Regions from separate parts of the Streptomyces sp. NPDC059917 genome, predicted to be linked through region 4. Evidence: riboswitches for the same ligand, from Rfam matches in the RefSeq annotation. Region 4 holds a riboswitch; each other region holds the start of a gene.
What was found. A riboswitch is a leader RNA that binds a small molecule or an ion and turns the genes downstream of it on or off. The one in region 4 is predicted to bind cobalamin.
Positions count from the first base shown of each region.

Region 1: another riboswitch for cobalamin. It lies ahead of ACFWAR_RS11865 (DUF4430 domain-containing protein); the one in region 4 lies ahead of ACFWAR_RS13950 (cobalamin biosynthesis protein).
Region 2: another riboswitch for cobalamin. It lies ahead of ACFWAR_RS16080 (prenyltransferase/squalene oxidase repeat-containing protein); the one in region 4 lies ahead of ACFWAR_RS13950 (cobalamin biosynthesis protein).
Region 3: another riboswitch for cobalamin. It lies ahead of ACFWAR_RS22005 (energy-coupling factor ABC transporter permease); the one in region 4 lies ahead of ACFWAR_RS13950 (cobalamin biosynthesis protein).

Region 1 covers NZ_JBHWLC010000016.1:1,877-6,469, forward strand. The annotation lists gene ACFWAR_RS11855 (4'-phosphopantetheinyl transferase family protein) at 1-335, shown strand, start outside; gene ACFWAR_RS11860 (immune inhibitor A domain-containing protein) at 456-2,792, shown strand; cobalamin riboswitch at 2,800-2,949, shown strand; gene ACFWAR_RS11865 (DUF4430 domain-containing protein) at 2,990-3,478, shown strand; gene ACFWAR_RS11870 (ABC transporter ATP-binding protein) at 3,620-4,593, shown strand, end outside.
Region 2 covers NZ_JBHWLC010000023.1:77,078-81,670, forward strand. The annotation lists gene ACFWAR_RS16075 (hypothetical protein) at 1-516, opposite strand, end outside; gene ACFWAR_RS16080 (prenyltransferase/squalene oxidase repeat-containing protein) at 513-3,317, opposite strand; cobalamin riboswitch at 3,427-3,565, opposite strand; cobalamin riboswitch at 3,683-3,758, shown strand; gene ACFWAR_RS16085 (hypothetical protein) at 3,901-4,593, shown strand, end outside.
Region 3 covers NZ_JBHWLC010000037.1:74,536-79,128, forward strand. The annotation lists gene ACFWAR_RS21990 (L-serine ammonia-lyase) at 82-1,464, shown strand; gene ACFWAR_RS21995 (hypothetical protein) at 1,720-2,031, shown strand; gene ACFWAR_RS22000 (hypothetical protein) at 2,170-2,730, shown strand; cobalamin riboswitch at 2,771-2,988, shown strand; gene ACFWAR_RS22005 (energy-coupling factor ABC transporter permease) at 3,018-3,728, shown strand; gene ACFWAR_RS22010 (energy-coupling factor ABC transporter substrate-binding protein) at 3,725-4,075, shown strand; gene cbiQ (cobalt ECF transporter T component CbiQ) at 4,080-4,593, shown strand, end outside.
Region 4 covers NZ_JBHWLC010000019.1:43,822-48,414, forward strand. The annotation lists gene ACFWAR_RS13940 (anion permease) at 1-1,053, shown strand, start outside; gene ACFWAR_RS13945 (hypothetical protein) at 1,074-1,295, shown strand; cobalamin riboswitch at 1,399-1,546, shown strand; gene ACFWAR_RS13950 (cobalamin biosynthesis protein) at 1,581-2,573, shown strand; partial or broken gene ACFWAR_RS13955 (cobyric acid synthase) at 2,570-4,214, shown strand; gene ACFWAR_RS13960 (putative cobaltochelatase) at 4,341-4,593, shown strand, end outside.

The DNA.
Region 1 (4,593 bases), on a different contig from region 4:
GGCTGAGCCTGCTGGCCTTCGCGACCGTCCCGGTCGGGGTGGACGTGGAGGAGGTGCCCTCGGCGCGCACGATCGCCGAGACGGCGGACGTGCTGCACCCGCGCGAGGCGGCCGAGCTGGCGGTGCTGCCCGCCGCGGAGCGGCCGTTGGCCTTCACCCGGGTCTGGACGCGCAAGGAGGCGTACCTCAAGGGGCTGGGGGTGGGCCTCTCGGAGGACCCGGCGGCCGACTACGTGGGCTCGGGGCCCGTTCCGGCCCGGCTCGCGGACTGGGCGCTGACGGACGTCCTGGTGCCGGAGGGGCACTGCGCGGCGGTGGCGCTGCGCAGCGGGTGAGGGCGCAAGCGGGGTGGCCGCCGGGCGGCGGGGAACGGGACCACGCGACCCCTATGCGTGACCTGTGACATGTGAAATATTACCTGCGCCCCGGCCGAACTCCCAGAAAGGTCAGCCACGTTGCGCAGACTCGTCGCGGCAGGAGCGGCGATAGCCCTCGCCCTCCTCGCCACCCCCGCGCTCTCCCCCACCGCGCTCGCCGCGGTCCCACCCGCCCCCGGACCACGGATCACCGCCGCCGAGCAGGCGGCCGCCCCGCCGCCCGCACCCCTGGAACTCCAGCGCCAGGCCCTGCGCCGCCAGGCCCTCGAAGAGATCGCGGCGGGCCCCGGCGCCGGGGCCGGAGCCCTGCGGGCCGAGCCGGACGGCACCCTCCCGCGCACCGCCAAGGTCGGCAAGCGCTACGTGGAGCTGGCCCAGGAGCGCAAGGACAAGGTGTTCGTGATCCTGGCCGAGTTCGGCGACCAGGTGGACACCACCACGCAGTACGAGGGCAAGCCGCGCTTCGGCGGCACGCCCGGCCCCCGGCACAACACCATCCCCAAGCCCGGCGCCAGCGACAACCACACCCTGTGGCGCAAGGACTTCAGCCAGGCCTCCTACCAGCAGCAGTTCTTCTCCGACGCCCCCGGCGCGGTCAGCCTGCGCTCCTACTACGGCCTCCAGTCCTCCGGCCGCTACGACATGGACGGCAAGGTCAGCGGCTGGGTCAAGCTCCCCTGGAACGAGGCCCGCTACGGCACGGACAACTGCGCCGAGCCCGGCCAGTGCCGCACCAACTGGGACCTGGTCCGCGACGCCACCGACGCCTGGTACCGGGGCGAGGTCGCCAAGGGGCGCACGGCGGCCCAGATCAAGGCCGAGCTGGCCGAGTACGACGTGTGGGACCGCTACGACGCCGACCACGACGGCAACTTCAACGAGCCCGACGGCTACCTCGACCACCTCGTCATCGTGCACGCCGGCAAGGACCAGACCTGGGGCGGCGGCGCCCAGGGCAAGGACGCCGTCTGGGCGCACCGCTGGTTCGCGTACTACGACCAGGCCGGCACCGCGGGCCCCGCGGGCAACAAGGCGGGCGGCACCCCGGTCGGCGACACCGGGATCTGGGCGGGCGACTACCTGACCGGCGGCGAGAACAGCGGGGTCGGGCTCTTCGCCCACGAGTTCGGCCACGACCTGGGCCTGCCCGACATGTACAGCTCGGACGGGGACAACAGCGTCAACTTCTGGTCGCTGATGTCCTCGGCCTCCTACCTCGGCAAGGGCCGGGGCACCACCGGCGCCTTCCCCGGGGACCTGGACGCCTGGAGCAAGCTCCAGTTGGGCTGGCTCGAGTACACCGAGGCCGACGCGGGCCGCAGGACCAAGGCCGTCCTCGGCGTCTCCGGCTACAACACCGATGATCCACAGGCCCTGTTGGTGCACCTGCCGCCCTCGGTGACCCGTACCGAGCTGGCCGATCCCTACGAGGGCGCGGCCCAGTGGTGGAGCGGCACCGGCGACTTCATGGACAACACGCTCACGCGCACGGTCGACCTCACCGGGGTCCCGGCGGGCGCGCCCGCCCGGCTCGACGCCCGGGTCTGGTACGACGTGGAGAAGGACTTCGACTTCCTGACCGTGGAGGCCTCCACCGACGGCGGGACCACCTGGGCGGCGCTGCCCGGCACAATCGGCGGCGCCGCGATCCCCGCCAAGGGGATCTCCGGCACCTCGGGCGGCTGGGCCGAACTCGGCGTGCCGCTGGGCGCCTTCGCGGGCAGGAGCGTCTCGCTGCGGCTGCGGGTGACCTCGGACAGCAACACCCACGGCAAGGGCGTGGCCTTCGACGACCTGCGGATCACCGCGGACGGCCGCGAGCTGCTGCGCGACGGCGCGGAGCAGGGGGCGAACGGCTGGACGGCGATCAAGTGGTCGCGCACCGAGGGCCGTTACGGAACCGAGCAGCACCCGCGCGCCTACGTGGTGGAGAACCGGCGCTACACCGGCTTCGGCGAGTACCTCAGGACGGGACCGTACAACTTCGGGCAGGGCGACGACTCCGTGGAGTTCTACCCCTACCAGCAGGGCGTGTTGATCTGGCTGTGGGACACCGCGTACAGCGACAACACCACCAAGGCCCACCCCGGCGGGGGCCTGCTGCTGCCGGTCGACGCCCGGCCCGAGGCGCTGCGGTTCACCGACGGATCGCTCGTCAACGCGCGGGCGCAGACCTTCGACGCGACCTTCTCGCTGCGGCCGAGCGACCGGATCGTGCTGCACAAGGCGGGGACGCCGCTGGTGGTGCCCGCGCGGCCGGGCGTGTCCGTCTTCGACGACCGGCACGGCAGTTACTGGAACGCCGATCTGCCGCAGGTCGGGGTGAAGGTGCCGGACACCGGGACCCGGATCGCGGTGGTCAAGGAGGCCTCGGGCGGGGCGTTGACCACCGTGCAGGTGAGCCCCTCGCCCTGACCCGGCGTGCCCCTATGATGACCCCGATAACTTCATGCGTGCGTGACCAGGGGAAGCCGGTGCGAATCCGGCGCTGACCTGCAACCGTGTGCGGCCCGCCGCCCCTCGGGGCGGCGGGCCGCGAGTCGGAGCACCTGCCACGGCACGCCGAAAGCTTCCACTGTCATGGACTACAGCGCGAAGAAAGGCACCCCGCCATGCGCAGCATGCTCATACGCCGTACCGCCGTCACCGCCGCCGCCCTCGGGCTGGCACTGACGGCCGCCGCTCCGGCCGTCGCCCACACGACCGCCGCCCGCACCAACGCCCCGGTCCTGGTGCGGCTCACCGTGCAGGGCCCCGACGGCAACCTCTTCAAGGGCCTGGTGCTGACCAAGGGGCACGAGGTGACGACCGCGACCGGCGGCACCCACAAGTGCGACGGCACCAACGGCGCGCAGAACCCGAGCCCGGTCCCCACGCCCACCGCCGCCCTCGACGACGCGGCCCGCCAGCGCCACTTCGGCTGGGACGGCACCTGGTACGCGTCGTTCGACGACTTCTCCGTGGACACCGTCAAGAACGTCTCCGGCGGGGGCGCGGCGTACTGGAACATCTCGGTGAACGGGGTCTCCACCCCGGTCGGCGGCTGCCAGTTCAAGATCAAGACGGGTGACGAGGTCGCCTTCACCTGGACCTCCTTCTAGCGGTGGGCCACGGGGATTCCTTCGGCGCGGGAAGCGGTCGGTTTTGCCGGGTACTCCCGGTCAGGGGTGTCGGTTACCATCCGAGCTACCTCAACCGACCTCTGTAGCCCCAGAGTTGGTCCGCACCGCCAAGGAATCCCCGTGATCAGCTTCGAGAACGTCAGTGTGAAGTACGACGACGCGCCCCGATCAGTGCTGCGGGACGTGAACCTGACCGTCGAGGAAGGCGAGTTGTGCCTGGTCGTCGGGCGCACCGGCGTCGGCAAGTCGACCCTGCTGGGCACGGTCAACGGACTGGTCCCGCACTTCACCGGCGGCACCCTGTACGGCCGGGTGACCGTCGGTGGCCGGGACACGGCCGAGCATCCACCGCGCGAACTCGTCGACCTGGTCGGCGTGGTGGGCCAGGATCCGCTCGACGGCTTCGTCACCGACACCGTCGAGGAGGAGCTGGCCTACGCGATGGGACAGCTCTCCGTGGACGCGGCGGTGCGGCGCGGGCGGATCGAGGAGACCCTCGCCCTGCTGGACCTGACCGGGCTGCGCCACCGGCCGCTGCACGAGCTCTCCGGCGGCCAGCAGCAGCGCGTGGCCATCGGTTCCGTCCTGACCGCGCACCCCCGGGTGCTGGTGCTGGACGAGCCGACCTCCGCCCTGGACCCGGCGGCGGCCGAGGAGGTGCTGGCGGTCGTCACCCGCCTGGTGCGCGACCTGCGGATGACGGTGCTGCTCTGCGAGCACCGGCTGGAGCGGGTCGCGCAGTACGCGGACCGGGTGATCCACCTGCCCGGTGACGGGACCGTGGTGTCCGGGCGGCCCGCCGACGTCTTCCGTACGTCGACGGTCGCGCCGCCCGTGGTCGAGCTGGGGCGGCTCGCGGGCTGGTCCCCGCTGCCGCTGTCGGACCGGGAGGCGCGCCCGGCCGCGGCCCCGCTGCGGGCCCGGCTGGCCGGGCGGGTACCGGCGCCGGTGCGCCCCGCCGCGCCGACGGGCGGGGGCGAAGCCCTGCGGGCCGACGGGCTGACCGTGACGCACATGGGGCTGCCCGCGGTGCACGAGGTGGACCTGGTGCTGCGCGCCGGGGAGGTCACCGCCCTGATGGGACCCGGCGGCTG
Region 2 (4,593 bases), on a different contig from region 4:
CTCGACGTTGGTCGCGCCGAAGATCCACAGGTCCACGCTGCCGGGCTTCGGCTTGTAGAGCATGGCGCCGAGCTGGCTGTACTCCCAGGTGTTCTGGCCCGGCCCCGCGTGCCAGTACGACCAGTACGCCGAGGCGGGTGGGGTCAGCACGCAGTCGTCCTGCTGCGGCGTCGGGAACTGCTTGCCGCCCTGGTGGCCGCTGTAGCCGATCCGGCAGATGAAGGCGGGTCCGTCGTGGCCGGTGCCGGTGGTGGCCCAGCCGCCCTGGTTGAGGAGCTCGTAGCCGGTGGTGGGCGTCGTGCCGCAGGAGCGGTAGACCGGCCCGCCCCACCGGGAGAAGTCGACGGCGAGGACCGCTCCCGAGCTGGTGGTGCACTGGCCCATCGGCTGCGGCGCGGCCCCGGCGGGAGCCGCCGTGGCGCTCAGCGCCGCCACGGCCAGCCCCAGCGCGGCGGCCGTGCGGGCCGGCGCCCGCACCACGCGGTGGCGCGTCGTTCCCGGATCCCGGCGCGTCATGCTCCGCTCCCGGTGCGCTCGCGGCGGCGTCCGGCGGCGCGGGTCACGGCCCAGCCGCCGAGGACCAGCAGGAAGGAGGCGACGGCGAGGGCGCCGACCTGGACGCCGGTGGAGGCGAGGCCGCCGCCCGAACCGCCGGCCGCGCCCGCACCGCCCGCCGAACCGCCCGCCGAGCCCGCGCCGCCGCTCTCGCCCGGAGTCACGATGACGGGCGAGCCGGTGCCGCCCGCAGCCTGTCCGGACGTGCTGGGAACGGGCTGCGGGGTGGTGCCGTTCAGGTCCCGGGTCAGCAGGCCGAAGGAGATCCCGGTGGCGCCGCCGACCGCCTGGGCGGAAGCGCGGACGTCGGATCCGGCCTGGCCCTCCTTGGCGATCCGGAAGCCGCCGTCGCCGTTCTGCTGCGCACGCAGGAACGTCCGCGCCTTGGCGATGCGGTCGGTGTACTTCGCCGGATCCAGGGACATGCCCTGCACGGCGAGGGCGGCGGAGTTGACGGAGTTGCCAGACGCGCCGGGGAAGCCGCCGTCGTCCTTCTGCTGGGCGGCCAGCCAGGCGATCGCCTTGTCGACGGCCGTCTGCGAGGCGGCGTCCGGCAGCAGGTCGAGGGCCATGGCGGCCATCGCGGTGGAGTCCACCTCGTCCTGGCTGGGCTCGCCGATGAGGCTGGGCCACGCCCCCGAGGGGCTCTGGAGGCCCTTGAGGAAGGCGACGGGCTCGGCCGCGGCGGCGCCCTCGCCCGCGCGGACCTGGGCGATGATGCCGAGGGACTGGGAGAAGACCGAAGTGGCGTAGGTGTAGTTGCCCTTCGCCGCGCACTGCTGGGGCGTCTCGCTCCTGGCCGGGCAGATGCCCTTGGCGAGGGCGGCGATCAGGTCCTGACCGCCGAAGTGGCGGGGGTCGCGGCCGACGGCCTCGGCGAGGAGGGCCGTCTTGCCGAGGGAGCCGCCGCCCGCGTACTTGGTGCCGATGAGCGTCCAGTCGTTGACGGTGCGGCCCTTGCCGTCCTTGCCGCCCTTGTCGAGGAAGTCGACGATGTTGCGCAGGGTGGTGTTGTCCCGGCCGGTGGCGGCGAGCGCGTAGGCGCCGTCGATGGTCAGGCCGTAGTCGGCGAAGCCGGTGCCCGCGCCGCTCTCGTAGTACCGGCCCTGGACCAGTCGGGCGCGGTCGGCGAGGTACGCCGTGCCCTTGCCCAGGTCCGGGCCGTCACCGGTCGGCGGGGCGGTCGGCGGGGCGGTGGTGGGCGGGGTGGTCGGCGTCGGGTCGACCGGCTTGGTGGTCAGCAGGACCAGGTCGCCCTTGGCGCCCGCGACGGCGGCCGGGGCGGTGGCGAACATCCGGGAGTCGGTGTCGTTCTCGTCGAAGCCGAAACCGCCCGTGGGGAGCTGCCGCTTGGACAGCCAGGAGAGACCGGCGTCCGCGAAGGCGTCGTCACCGAGGGCGCGCAGCGCCTGGGCGGCCCAGGCGGTGGCGGCCGGGCTGCCGGTGGTCTCGTACGGGGCGGAGGGCCAGGCGCCGGTCGGCAGCTGGGACTTCTTGAGGCCGCCCCGGGCCTTCTGCACGGCCTCGCCGTGGCCACCGGCGCGCTGGAGGGCCAGGGTGATCAGGCCGGTGGCGATCGGGTCGCTGTCGCACCAGCCGCCGGAGCGGATGAGGACGCCGCTGAAGCCGCCGTCCTCGCACTGGAGGCCGACGAGCCGGTGCACGGCGGCGGCGGGCGGGGTGACGCCGCCGCCGATCAGCGCGATGACGGCCATGGCCTGGGCGTCGGACTGGCCGGTCGTGCGGAAGTCCCCCTTGGTCAGGCAGCCTTCGACGGGGTCGCCGTCACCGATGTCGCGCGGGCACACGTACTTCAGGAGGTCGCCGAGCAGGTCGTGCCCGCCGAAGGCGCGCGGGTCCTTGCCCGTGGCCTCGGCGACGAGCGCGAGGCGCGCGGCGGCGGTGGCGTCCGGGATGCCGTCCTTGCCGGCCGGGTAGGCGTAGGCGTCGGTCTGCGCGGGCGTGGCCAGGAAGTCGGCCGCCTTCCTCGCCGCCGGACTCCTGCGGTCCGTGGCGGTCAGCGCGAACACGGCCTCCGTGGTGAGGAAGTGGTTCGGTGCGGTGGCCCCGTCGTCGACGACCCGCTCCCCGTCCGTCAGCTTCCCGGTGATCCAGCGCAGGGCGGCCGGTACGTCGACCGTCCCCGCGGGCACCGTGGGCGGAGCCGTGGGCACGGCGGGGTCGGGGGTGATGACGCCGCCGGCCCGCACGTCGTCGGGGGTGAAGGCGGGCTTGCCGGAGGTGCCGCCGACGGAGGTGGCGCCGTACACCCAGGCGTCCACGTCACCGGGCTTGGGGGTCCGGGCCATGGCGCCCAGCGGGCTGTAGGTCCAGTTGCGCTGCCCGGGCGAGGCGATCCAGTAGGACCAGTACGCGGTGGCCTGCGGGGTGACGGTGCAGGGCTCCTTCTCCGGAGTCGGGTACTGCGTACCGGAGTTGAAGGACCCCTCGCCGATGCGGCAGATGAAGGCGGGGCCGTCGTGGACGGTCCCGGTGGTCGTGAAACCGGCGGTGTGCAGCAGCTCGTACCCGGTCGTCGGGGTGGTGTCGCAGCCGCGCCTCACCGCGCCGCCGAAGGGGCCGAAGTCCACCGCCACGATGGCGCCGGTGTCGGCCGTGCACTGCTCGATCGGGTCGGCGTGGGCGGCCGGGGGAGGAGTGAGGAAGGCCACTGCCGCACCGAGCGTCAGGAAGGACGCGGTGACGAGCGCGAGGAACCGCCGTCTCGGCCGCGTCCGTTGCGCCTGCTGTTCGGTCCCCACCGCGGCCCTCGTCTCTGCCGGGCGGCTGCGTGCGTGGCGATCCGCCCCCGCACGGCCCTGGGGCCACGGAGGAGCTGTTACGACCACGCCGTAGTCCGCGACGGCGCTCTTCGTGCTGTGTTTCGGCCCCAGGCATTCCGACTCGCCCGGGACGAACCGGGCCTACGGTTGCGGGTCAGCGCCGGAATTCGACCGGCTTCCCCTGGAGCTGAGCAGTTATCAGCCGGAGTGCAACACGGATTCCGTGGACGCGTCAAGGTGGCCTACGTCTCAGCCCGCGTCCCCGCGGCGCGGCCCGGTCCGTCCGCGGACCGGGTGGCTGGCGGTGGCTTGATCACTCGGGTAGCGTCCAGGGCTGCCACATGGGGGAACCCGGTGAGAATCCGGGGCTGACGCGCAACGGTGTGGGACGGCGGGGGCCGTTCCGGAGCCCGAATGCCCATACGGCGATGCAGCAACAGGAAGCCGTACCACGCGTTCCGGACGGCGGCCCTGCGGCCCGTGCCCCAGCCGTGTCCGTACGACGGCGACGTGAGGCCCGTGCGGCGAGCGGCCGGCGTCCGCCGATTTCCAGGAGCAGGCCATGTCCCGTCCCCGTACCTCCCGCCGCCTCGCGCTCGCGCTGCCCGCCGCGCTCGGCGCGCTCGTCCTCACCGCGCTGCCCGCCTCGGCGACCTCCTCGCCGGCGCAGATCGCCACCTCCAAGACCAACGGCGTCGCCTACCTCAAGTCGCTCCAGGCGGCGGACGGTTCGTACGCCGGCTCGGGCCTGTCCAACGAGTGGGCCTTCAGCACCTTCGCCGCCACCGGTACCGCGGTCGTCGACGTCTACCCGGGCGGCGACATGACGAAGAACGCGCGCACGGTCTACCGGAACCTGCTGTCGACGGCGGGTTGGCCGCAGGCCGCCCCGGTGGTCACCGACTACGAGCGCGGCACCCTCAACGCCTACGCCGCCGGCATCGACCCGGCCCGGGTCTCGGCCTCGCGCAACCTCGTCGCGCACGTCTACTCCTACTGGCAGACGGCGGAGCCCGGTTACTTCGGCCCCTCCGGGAACTTCAACGGCACGGTCTTCGCGGCGCTCGCCCTGCGCGGCGCCAAGACCCAGAGCGGCGCCGACCGCATCCCGCAGGCGCTGACCGACTCGATGGTCACCCGCATCCGGGCCAACCAGCATGCGGACGGTGGCTGGACGTACCAGAAGGGCGAGGGCAACCCCACCGTCCTCAACTCCGCGAGCGACGTCGACATGACCGGCTCGGCCATGGCCGCG
Region 3 (4,593 bases), on a different contig from region 4:
GCTCGGCTGTCGGACAAAATCCGAACAATCCACCTCTCCTGCCCCCTCCCACCCCACGAGCAGACAAGGGAGTCCGCCACCGTGGCCATCTCCGTCTTCGACCTTTTCTCCATCGGCATCGGTCCGTCCTCGTCCCACACGGTCGGCCCGATGCGCGCCGCGCGCATGTTCGTGAACCGGCTGAAGAAGGACGGTGTCCTCGCCCAGACCTCCTCCGTACGGGCCGAGCTCTTCGGCTCGCTCGGCGCCACCGGGCACGGCCACGGCACCCCCAAGGCCGTCCTGCTGGGCCTGGAGGGCCACTCCCCCCGCTCCGTGAACGTGGAGACCGCCGACGCCGAGGTCGAGCGGATCCGGCAGAGCGGTCGGCTGCGCCTGCTGGGCGCGGAAATAGGCGATGGCCACGAGATCGACTTCGACGAGCCGAACCAGCTGATCCTGCACCGCCGCCGGTCGCTGCCCTACCACGCGAACGGCATGACCCTCTTCGCCTACGACGAGACGGGCAACCCGCTGCTGGAGAAGACCTACTACTCGGTCGGCGGCGGGTTCGTCGTGGACGAGGACGCGGTCGGCGAGGACCGGATCAAGCTCGACGACACGGTGCTGAAGTACCCCTTCCGCTCCGGTGACGAGATGCTGCGGCTCGCGAACGAGAGCGGCCTGTCGATCTCCTCGATGATGTTGGAGAACGAGAAGGCCTGGCGCACCGAGGAGGAGATCCGCGAGGGCCTCCTGGAGATCTGGCGCGTCATGCAGGCCTGCGTCGCGCGCGGCATGTCCCGCGAGGGCATCCTGCCGGGCGGTCTGCGGGTCAAGCGCCGCGCCGCGGGCACCGCCCGCCAGCTGCGCGCCGAGGGCGACCCGCAGGCGCACGCCATGGAGTGGGCGACGCTGTACGCGATGGCCGTCAACGAGGAGAACGCGGCCGGCGGCCGGGTCGTCACCGCCCCCACCAACGGCGCGGCGGGCATCATCCCGGCGGTCCTGCACTACTACATGAACTTCGTGCCCGGGGCCGACGAGGACGGCGTGGTCCGCTTCCTCCTCTCGGCGGGCGCCATCGGCATGCTGTTCAAGGAGAACGCCTCGATCTCCGGCGCCGAGGTCGGCTGCCAGGGCGAGGTCGGCTCGGCCTGCTCGATGGCGGCGGGCGCCCTCGCCGAGGTTCTGGGCGGCACCCCGGAGCAGGTGGAGAACGCGGCCGAGATCGGCATGGAGCACAACCTCGGCCTGACCTGTGACCCGGTCGGCGGTCTGGTGCAGATCCCGTGCATCGAGCGCAACGGCATGGCGGCCGTCAAGGCGGTCACCGCGGCGAAGATGGCGATGCGCGGCGACGGCAGCCACAAGGTCTCCCTCGACAAGGTCATCAAGACCATGAAGGAGACCGGCGCCGACATGAAGATCAAGTACAAGGAAACGGCCCGCGGCGGCCTCGCGGTCAACGTCATCGAGTGCTGATCACGGCGTGATGCCGTGCCGTTCGGCACCACCGACCAGCCCAGATGCACCCCTTCTGGACAATCCAGTCCGCATAAATGGCGGGAAACATTTGTTTGAAATGGATTGATCATGCTTGAGGGGGAACCACCGTGTCTGGGCTGGTTTCTTCATGATCCGGTACGCAAAGGTGGGACCTGCGACGTTGCACGCAGTACCCGGCGGTCGGCCAACCGTCTTGGACCACATGCCTTTTGCTCACTGGAGGACTCGATCATGGCAAGCATCCGCACCATCCGCGTGATGGCGGCGCTCGCAGCGCTCCCCCTCGCCGCCGCCCTGTGCACGGGCGTGGCGCAGGCCGACAACGGAGCCGGCGCGGCCAACGCGTCGAACGCGGCCGTCGCCAGCATCCTCGGCAGCGGGGTGGGCGGCGGCAACCTCGGCAACTCCTCCACCGCGCAGCAGGTCGCCACCGGTTCCGGAGCCTCGAACCAGAACAACACGGCGCAGTCGAACGGCTCCGGCTTCACCGCCATCGGGCAGTCCAACACGCACGAGTCCGTGGTCTTCAACCCGGTCCCGTAAGGCGCACGACCGCTCCCGGGGCCCGGTCCGCATCGGCGGACCGGGCCCCGGCCGTGCGCCGCGTGCAACCGCGAGGCCGTATGGCGTGTCTTCCACGATGACACTACTGTCCCCACATCCGAAGAATCGGGGGACGTCATGCTGGACCACCTCATACGCTCCGTCCGCAACTCCGTCCACTCGTCGCGGCGCGGTACGCGCCCCGGCTCCGTCCACCGGCGGCGGCTGGCGGCCGTCACCGCCGGGTTGCTCCTCACCGCCGGCCTCGGGCTCGCCGCGCCGGCCTCGGCGTCCGCCACCCAGACCCCGCTCGTGACCAATGCCCGCTGGGGCGGGCACTGCACCTACGACCGGATCGTCGTCGACCTCCAGGGCTACGTCCCCGGGGTCACCGTCACTCCCGTGTCCGAGCTCGTCTACGACGGCTCCGGCAAGCCCGTCCCGCTCGCCGGGAAGTACTTCCTGGAGATCCGCCTGCACCCGGCCCAGGCGCACGACGACGCCGGGCACTCCGTCTACACCGGCCCCAGGCTCCAGAAGATCTACCTCAGCAAGCTCAAGGGCCTCGCCTTCACCGGCGACTTCGAGGGGTACGTCACCTTCGGCGCCGCCTTCGACACCGCACCGCAGTTCACCACCTCCACGCTCCACAACCCGGAGCGCTTCGTGGTCGACATCGCCCACCCGAACGTCTGCTGAGACGCCTCGGGTGCCGCGCACACCCGCGCGGCTGCGCCGCCGACGGCCCGTTGGCCCTGGTCAGGTAGGGTCAACGGGCCTTGGTGTACGGGAAACCGGTGGGAAACCGGTGCGGCCCTCGCCACTGTGAACGGGAAGTCCGGCGCCATCCCCGCGGGGAGCCACTGGACCGGGCGGGAGACCGACCGGACCGGGAAGGCGGCGCCGCGGCATCAGCACCCGTGAGCCAGGAGACCGACCGGGGTGCGTTGTTCCATCCACGAGGTGCTGGAGAGGTCTCCCTACACATGCATATAGCCGAGGGGTTCCTACCCCCCTTGCACGCGGCCGCCTGGGGCGTCGCGTCCGCCCCCTTCGTCGTCCACGGCGTGCGCGCCCTGACCCGCGAGGTCAAGGCGCATCCCGAGAGCACCCTGCTGCTCGGGGCGTCCGGTGCGTTCACTTTCGTCCTGTCCGCCCTGAAGATCCCTTCGGTGACGGGCAGTTGCTCGCACCCCACCGGGACGGGGCTCGGCGCGATCCTGTTCCGCCCGCCGATCATGGCGGTGCTCGGCACGATCACCCTGTTGTTCCAGGCCCTGCTGCTGGCCCACGGCGGGCTGACCACGCTCGGCGCGAACGTCTTCTCGATGGCGATCGCGGGACCCTGGGCCGGGTACGCCGTCTACCGCCTGCTCAAGCGGTTCGACGCGCCCCTGATGGTCTCGGTCTTCTTCGGCGCCTTCTTCGCCGACCTGATCACCTACTGCGTCACCAGCGTGCAGCTCGCGCTGGCCTTCCCCGACCCGGCGTCCGGCTTCGCGGGCTCGCTCGCGAAGTTCGGCGGGATCTTCGCCGTCACCCAGATCCCGCTGGCGGTCAGCGAGGGCCTGCTCACCGTGCTCGTGATGCGGCTGCTGATGCAGTCGAGCAAGTCGGACCTGGTCCGGCTCGGCGTGGCCGGGCTGACCGGCGCCCGCGGCACCGCGCGGCACGAGCAGGGGACGGCCGTCCGATGACCAGGAACGCGAAGATCAACACCCTGCTGCTGCTCCTGGTGGCGGCGCTGGCGGTGCTCCCGATCGCCCTGGGCCTCGGCGAGGGCAAGGAGGAGCCGTTCGCGGGCGCGGACGCGCAGGCGGAGACGGCGATCACCGAGCTGAAGCCGGACTACGAGCCGTGGTTCTCACCGCTGTACGAACCCCCCTCCGGGGAGGTCGAGTCGGCGCTCTTCGCCCTCCAGGCGGCGCTCGGCGCGGGCGTGCTCGCCTACTACTTCGGGGTGCGCCGCGGGCGCCGTCAGGGCGAGGCCGCCGCCGCGGCCGGCGCGGACCGCGGGGACGACCCGGGCTCCCGGGGCGCGTGAGGCGGTGCTGCCCATCGACGCCGCGGCGCACAGCAGCCGCTGGCGCCGCCGACACCCCCTGGAGAAGGCCCTGCTGGGGCTCGGGCTGACCGTCACCGCGGTCTGCCTGCCGCCCTGGCCCGGCGGACCGCTGGTGGCCGCCACCACCCTCGCCGTGCTGCTCGGCCCGGCGGGGGTGCCCCCGCGGCAGTTGTGGCGGGCCTTCCGGATCCCGCTCGGGTTCTGCTTCACCGGGGCGGCTCCCCTGCTGTTCGCGGTGGGCGGTCCGACGGGGCTGGTCGCCCTGGCCCCGGACGGCCCGCGGCACGCCGTCGAACTGCTGCTGCGCACGTCGGCGGCCTCGCTCGGCGTGCTCCTGTTCGCCTTCACCACCCCGGTCTCGGACGTGCTGCCCCGGCTGGTGCGGGCCGGGGTGCCGGCGCCCGTCGTCGACGTGGCGCTGGTGATGTACCGGATCGGCTTCCTGCTGCTGGACTCCCTCGCCCAGGTCCGCCGGGCCCAGGCGGCCCGGCTCGGCC
Region 4 (4,593 bases):
ATCCAGCCGGAAGTGATCTTCGCCGCGCTCGTCGGCGCGATCCTCTGGAACCTCGTCACCTGGCTGGTCGGCCTCCCCTCCAGCTCCTCGCACGCCCTGATGGGCGGCCTGGTCGGCGCGGCCGTCGCCTCCGCCGGCCTCGGCGCCGTCAACGGCGGCACGCTCGTCACGAAGGTGCTGCTCCCCGCGGTCGCCGCGCCGATCGTCGCCGGTGTGGCCGCGATGCTGGCCTCCAAGCTGACCTACAAGCTGGGCGGCAACGTCGACAAGAAGACCTCCGCCAAGGGCTACAAGGCCGGTCAGATCGCCTCGGCCGGTCTCGTCTCCCTCGCGCACGGCACCAACGACGCGCAGAAGACCATGGGCATCATCACCCTCGCGCTGGTCGCGGGCGGGGCGCTCGCGCCCGGCTCCAACCCGCCGGTCTGGGTCATCGTCTCCGCCGGCATGGCGATCGCGATGGGCACCTACCTGGGCGGCTGGCGCATCATCCGCACCATGGGCAGCGGCCTGACCGACCTCCAGCCGCAGCAGGGCTTCGCGGCCCAGACCTCGGCCGCGAGCGTCATCCTGGCCTCCTCCAGCCTCGGCTTCTCCCTCTCCACCACCCACGCCTGCTCCGGCGCGGTCATGGGCGCGGGTCTCGGTCGCAAGGGCGGCGTGGTCCGCTGGTCCACCGCCAGCCGGATGTTCATCGCCTGGGGCCTGACCCTTCCGGCCGCCGCCCTGGTGGCCGCGGGCGCCGAGCTGGTCATGCGCACCGGTGACGTCGGCGTCGCCGCCGTCGCCCTCTTCCTCGTCGGCTCCTGCGTCGCCATCTGGCTGATCTCGCGCCGCCAGGTCGTCGACCACACCAACGTGAACGAGGCCGCGGGCACCGCCGACAGCACGGTCGAGGCGCCGGGCGTGGTCACCACCGCGATCGCCGCCGTGGCCGTCCCCCCGGTCGCGGGCACCACCGCCGCGGTCACGGACGAGGCCTTCAAGGCGACCATCCCGACCCCGGCCCCGGCCGCTCCCCCGGCACCGGCGGCGCCCGCCGCCGCGGTCTGACCCACAGAGGAATCGGCAGTATGAAGATCGACTGGGCAGCACTCGGCTCCGTGTTCGGCGTCAGCCTCTCCGCGACCGTCGCCCTCGTGACCCTCTTCACCCTGGGCATCGTGGGCCTGTCGAAGCACGAGACCGCCACCGGCCAGGGCGACACCGCCCACCTGGCGCGCACCGGCGCGTACGCCTGCTTCGCACTGTGCGCGGTGGCCGTCGGCTACGCGATCTACCTGATCGTCAGCTGACACCCCGGACACCCCCGGGCGCCCCTCCCGCACCAGCACGTCCGAAAGCTCCCTCCGGCCCGCGGCCGGGGGGAGCTTTCGCAGGTCAACGGCAAGTTGACGGGCGTTCGCGGTGCGTGGTGGACTGCCCGAGCCAATACGGCGGCATGAAGAGGAAGTCCGGTGCGAATCCGGCGCGGTCCCGCCACTGTCACCGAGGAGCCGAAGGCTCCCGGAAGCCAGGAACTCTCGCCACCGGACACGTCGAACCAGGGCGCGGACCCTGAGTGAGGACCTACCTGCCACATGCGTGCCGATCGCGTTTTCGCGTACGGCGCGACGGCCGGCCTGATCGGCGACCGGATCCTCGGTGATCCGCGCCGCGGGCATCCCGTCGCCGCCTTCGGGCGGGCCGCCGCCACCGTCGAACGAGCCCTGTGGGGCAAGAGCCGCGCCCGGGGCGCGGTCCACGCCCTGGTGTGCGCCGGGGGCGCGGCCGCCGTCGGCGCGCTCGGCGCCCGCGCCGTGCGCTCCCGGACTGCCGCCGCCCGCATCGCCCTGACCGCCGCCGCGACCTGGGCGGTGGTCGGCGGCACCTCGCTGGGCCGCGAGGCCCGCGCCATCGGGGGCGCGCTCGCCGCCGGGGACACCGAGGTGGCCCGCGAGCGGCTGCCGCACCTGTGCGGGCGCGACCCGCAGGCCCTGGACGAGCAGCAGATCGCCCGCGCCGTCGTGGAGTCGGTCGCCGAGAACACCTCCGACGCCGTCGTCGGCGCCCTGGTCTGGGGCGCCCTGGCGGGAGTGCCCGGGCTGCTGGGCTTCCGCGCCGTGAACACCCTCGACGCGATGGTCGGCCACAAGTCCCCCCGCTACCTGCGCTACGGCTGGGCCTCGGCCCGGCTCGACGACGTCGCGGGCTGGCCGGGCGCGCGGCTGACCGCGCTGGCCGCCGTGCTGGCCGGACCGGACCGGCGGGGCGCCGTACGGGCCTGGCGCGCGGACGCCTCGGCGCACCCCAGCCCGAACGCCGGACCGGTGGAGGCCTCCTTCGCCGGGGCGCTCGGGGTCCGCCTCGGCGGGACCCTGGCGTACGCCGGGCGCGTGGAGCACCGGGCGGTGCTGAACGGGGCGGCGGGCCGCCCGGTCGAGGTCGCGGACATCGAGCGGGCCGTACGGCTCTCGCGCCGGGTGACCTGGATCTCCCTCGGGGCCTGCGTGTCCTTGCGGCTGTTGGTGGCACATTGCACGTCGGGCCGCAGCGGTCCGACCCGTACGACGAAGGCGAAGGGACGCGGATGAGCGGCGCACGGCGCGGCGGGGGGCTCCTGGTCGCCGGGACCACCTCCGACGCGGGCAAGAGCGTGGTCACGGCGGGCATCTGCCGCTGGCTGGCCCGCCAGGGCGTGAAGGTGGCCCCCTTCAAGGCCCAGAACATGTCGCTGAACTCCTTCGTCACCCTGGAGGGCGCCGAGATCGGCCGCGCCCAGGCGATGCAGGCCCAGGCGGCCCGGGTCGAGCCGACCGCGCTGATGAACCCGGTGCTGCTCAAGCCCGGCAGCGACAGCAGCAGCCAGGTGGTGCTGCTGGGCAAGCCGGTGGGCGAGATGAGCGCGCGCGGCTACCACGGGGGCCGTCAGGAGCAGTTGCTCGGCATCGTCACGGACTGCCTGGAGCAGCTGCGGGGCACGTATGACGCCGTGATCTGCGAGGGGGCGGGCAGTCCGGCCGAGATCAACCTGCGGCGCACGGACATCGTGAACATGGGGATCGCGCGGGCCGCGCGCTTCCCGGTGGTCGTGGTCGGCGACATCGACCGCGGCGGGGTCTTCGCCTCGTTCTTCGGCACGACGGCGCTGCTGTCCCCCGAGGACCAGTCGCTGATCGCGGGCTACCTCGTCAACAAGTTCCGCGGCGACGTCTCCCTGCTGGAGCCGGGCATGGAGATGCTGCGGGGCCTGACCGGGCGGGCGACGTACGGCGTGCTCCCCTTCCAGCACGGCCTCGGCATCGACGAGGAGGACGGCCTGCGCGTCTCCCTGCGCGGCGCCGTACGGGAATCCGTGGTCGCCCCGCCGGTCGGCGAGGACGTGCTGCGGGTCGCCGTCTGCGCGGTGCCCCTGATGTCGAACTTCACGGACGTCGACGCGCTGGCCGCCGAACCGGGCGTCGTGGTGCGCTTCGTGGACCGGGCCGAGGAACTGGCCGACGCCGACCTGGTCGTCGTACCGGGCACCCGCGGCACCGTGAAGGCGCTGGCCTGGCTGCGCGAGCGCGGGCTCGCCAACGCGCTGGCCCGGCGGGCCGCCGAGGGGCGCCCGGTGCTGGGCATCTGCGGCGGCTTCCAGGCGCTGGGCGAATCCATCGACGACGAGGTCGAATCCCGGGCCGGGGTCGTCGACGGGCTCGGGCTGCTACCGGTGCGCGTGCGCTTCGAGCGGGAGAAGACGCTCGCCCGGCCGAGCGGGCACGCGCTGGGCGAGGCCGTCGAGGGGTACGAGATCCACCACGGCGTGGCCGACGTGCGGGGCGGGACCCCCTTCCTGGACGGGTGCCGGGTCGGCGAGGTGTGGGGCACCCACTGGCACGGGTCGCTGGAGAGCGACGGCTTCCGGCGGGCCTTCCTGCGGGAGGTCGCGCGCGCGGCCGGGCGGCGGTTCGTACCGGCGCCGGACACGTCCTTCGGGGCGCTGCGGGAGGAACAGCTCGACCTGCTGGGCGATCTGATCGAGGAACACGCGGACACCGGTGCGCTGCTGCGGCTGATCGAGGGCGGGGCGCCCTCGGGCCTGCCCTTCCTCCCCCCGGGTGCGCCGTGAGGGCGGCCCGGGCCCTGCGGGCGGCCGTCTCTTCCCCACCCCTCCCCGAACCCGGCGGGATCCTCGCCCCCGACCACCGCGTGGACCCTTCGATCCCCGCATGCGCGGGGAGCACCAGCGGTGAACACCACATGAGCACGCCGTACCCGGGGCCATCCCTGCGCAGGCAGGGAGCACTCGGCAACCCTTGCGCGATCGGAGCACGTCGGCTCGCGTATCGGCACGAACCACTCGAAGGAGCGACCGTCTCATGAGCAGCCCCCGTTTCCCCTTCTCGGCCGTAGTCGGGCAGGACGACCTGCGCCTGGCGCTCCTGCTCAACGCCGTGAGCCCCGCGGTCGGCGGCGTGCTCGTGCGCGGCGAGAAGGGGACCGCCAAGTCCACCGCCGTCCGCGCGCTGGCGACGCTGCTGCCGCAGGTCGACGTGGTCCCCGGCTGCCGGTTCAGCTGCGCGCCCACCGCGCCCGACCCGGCCTGCCCCGACGGCCCGCACGAGAGCGGTC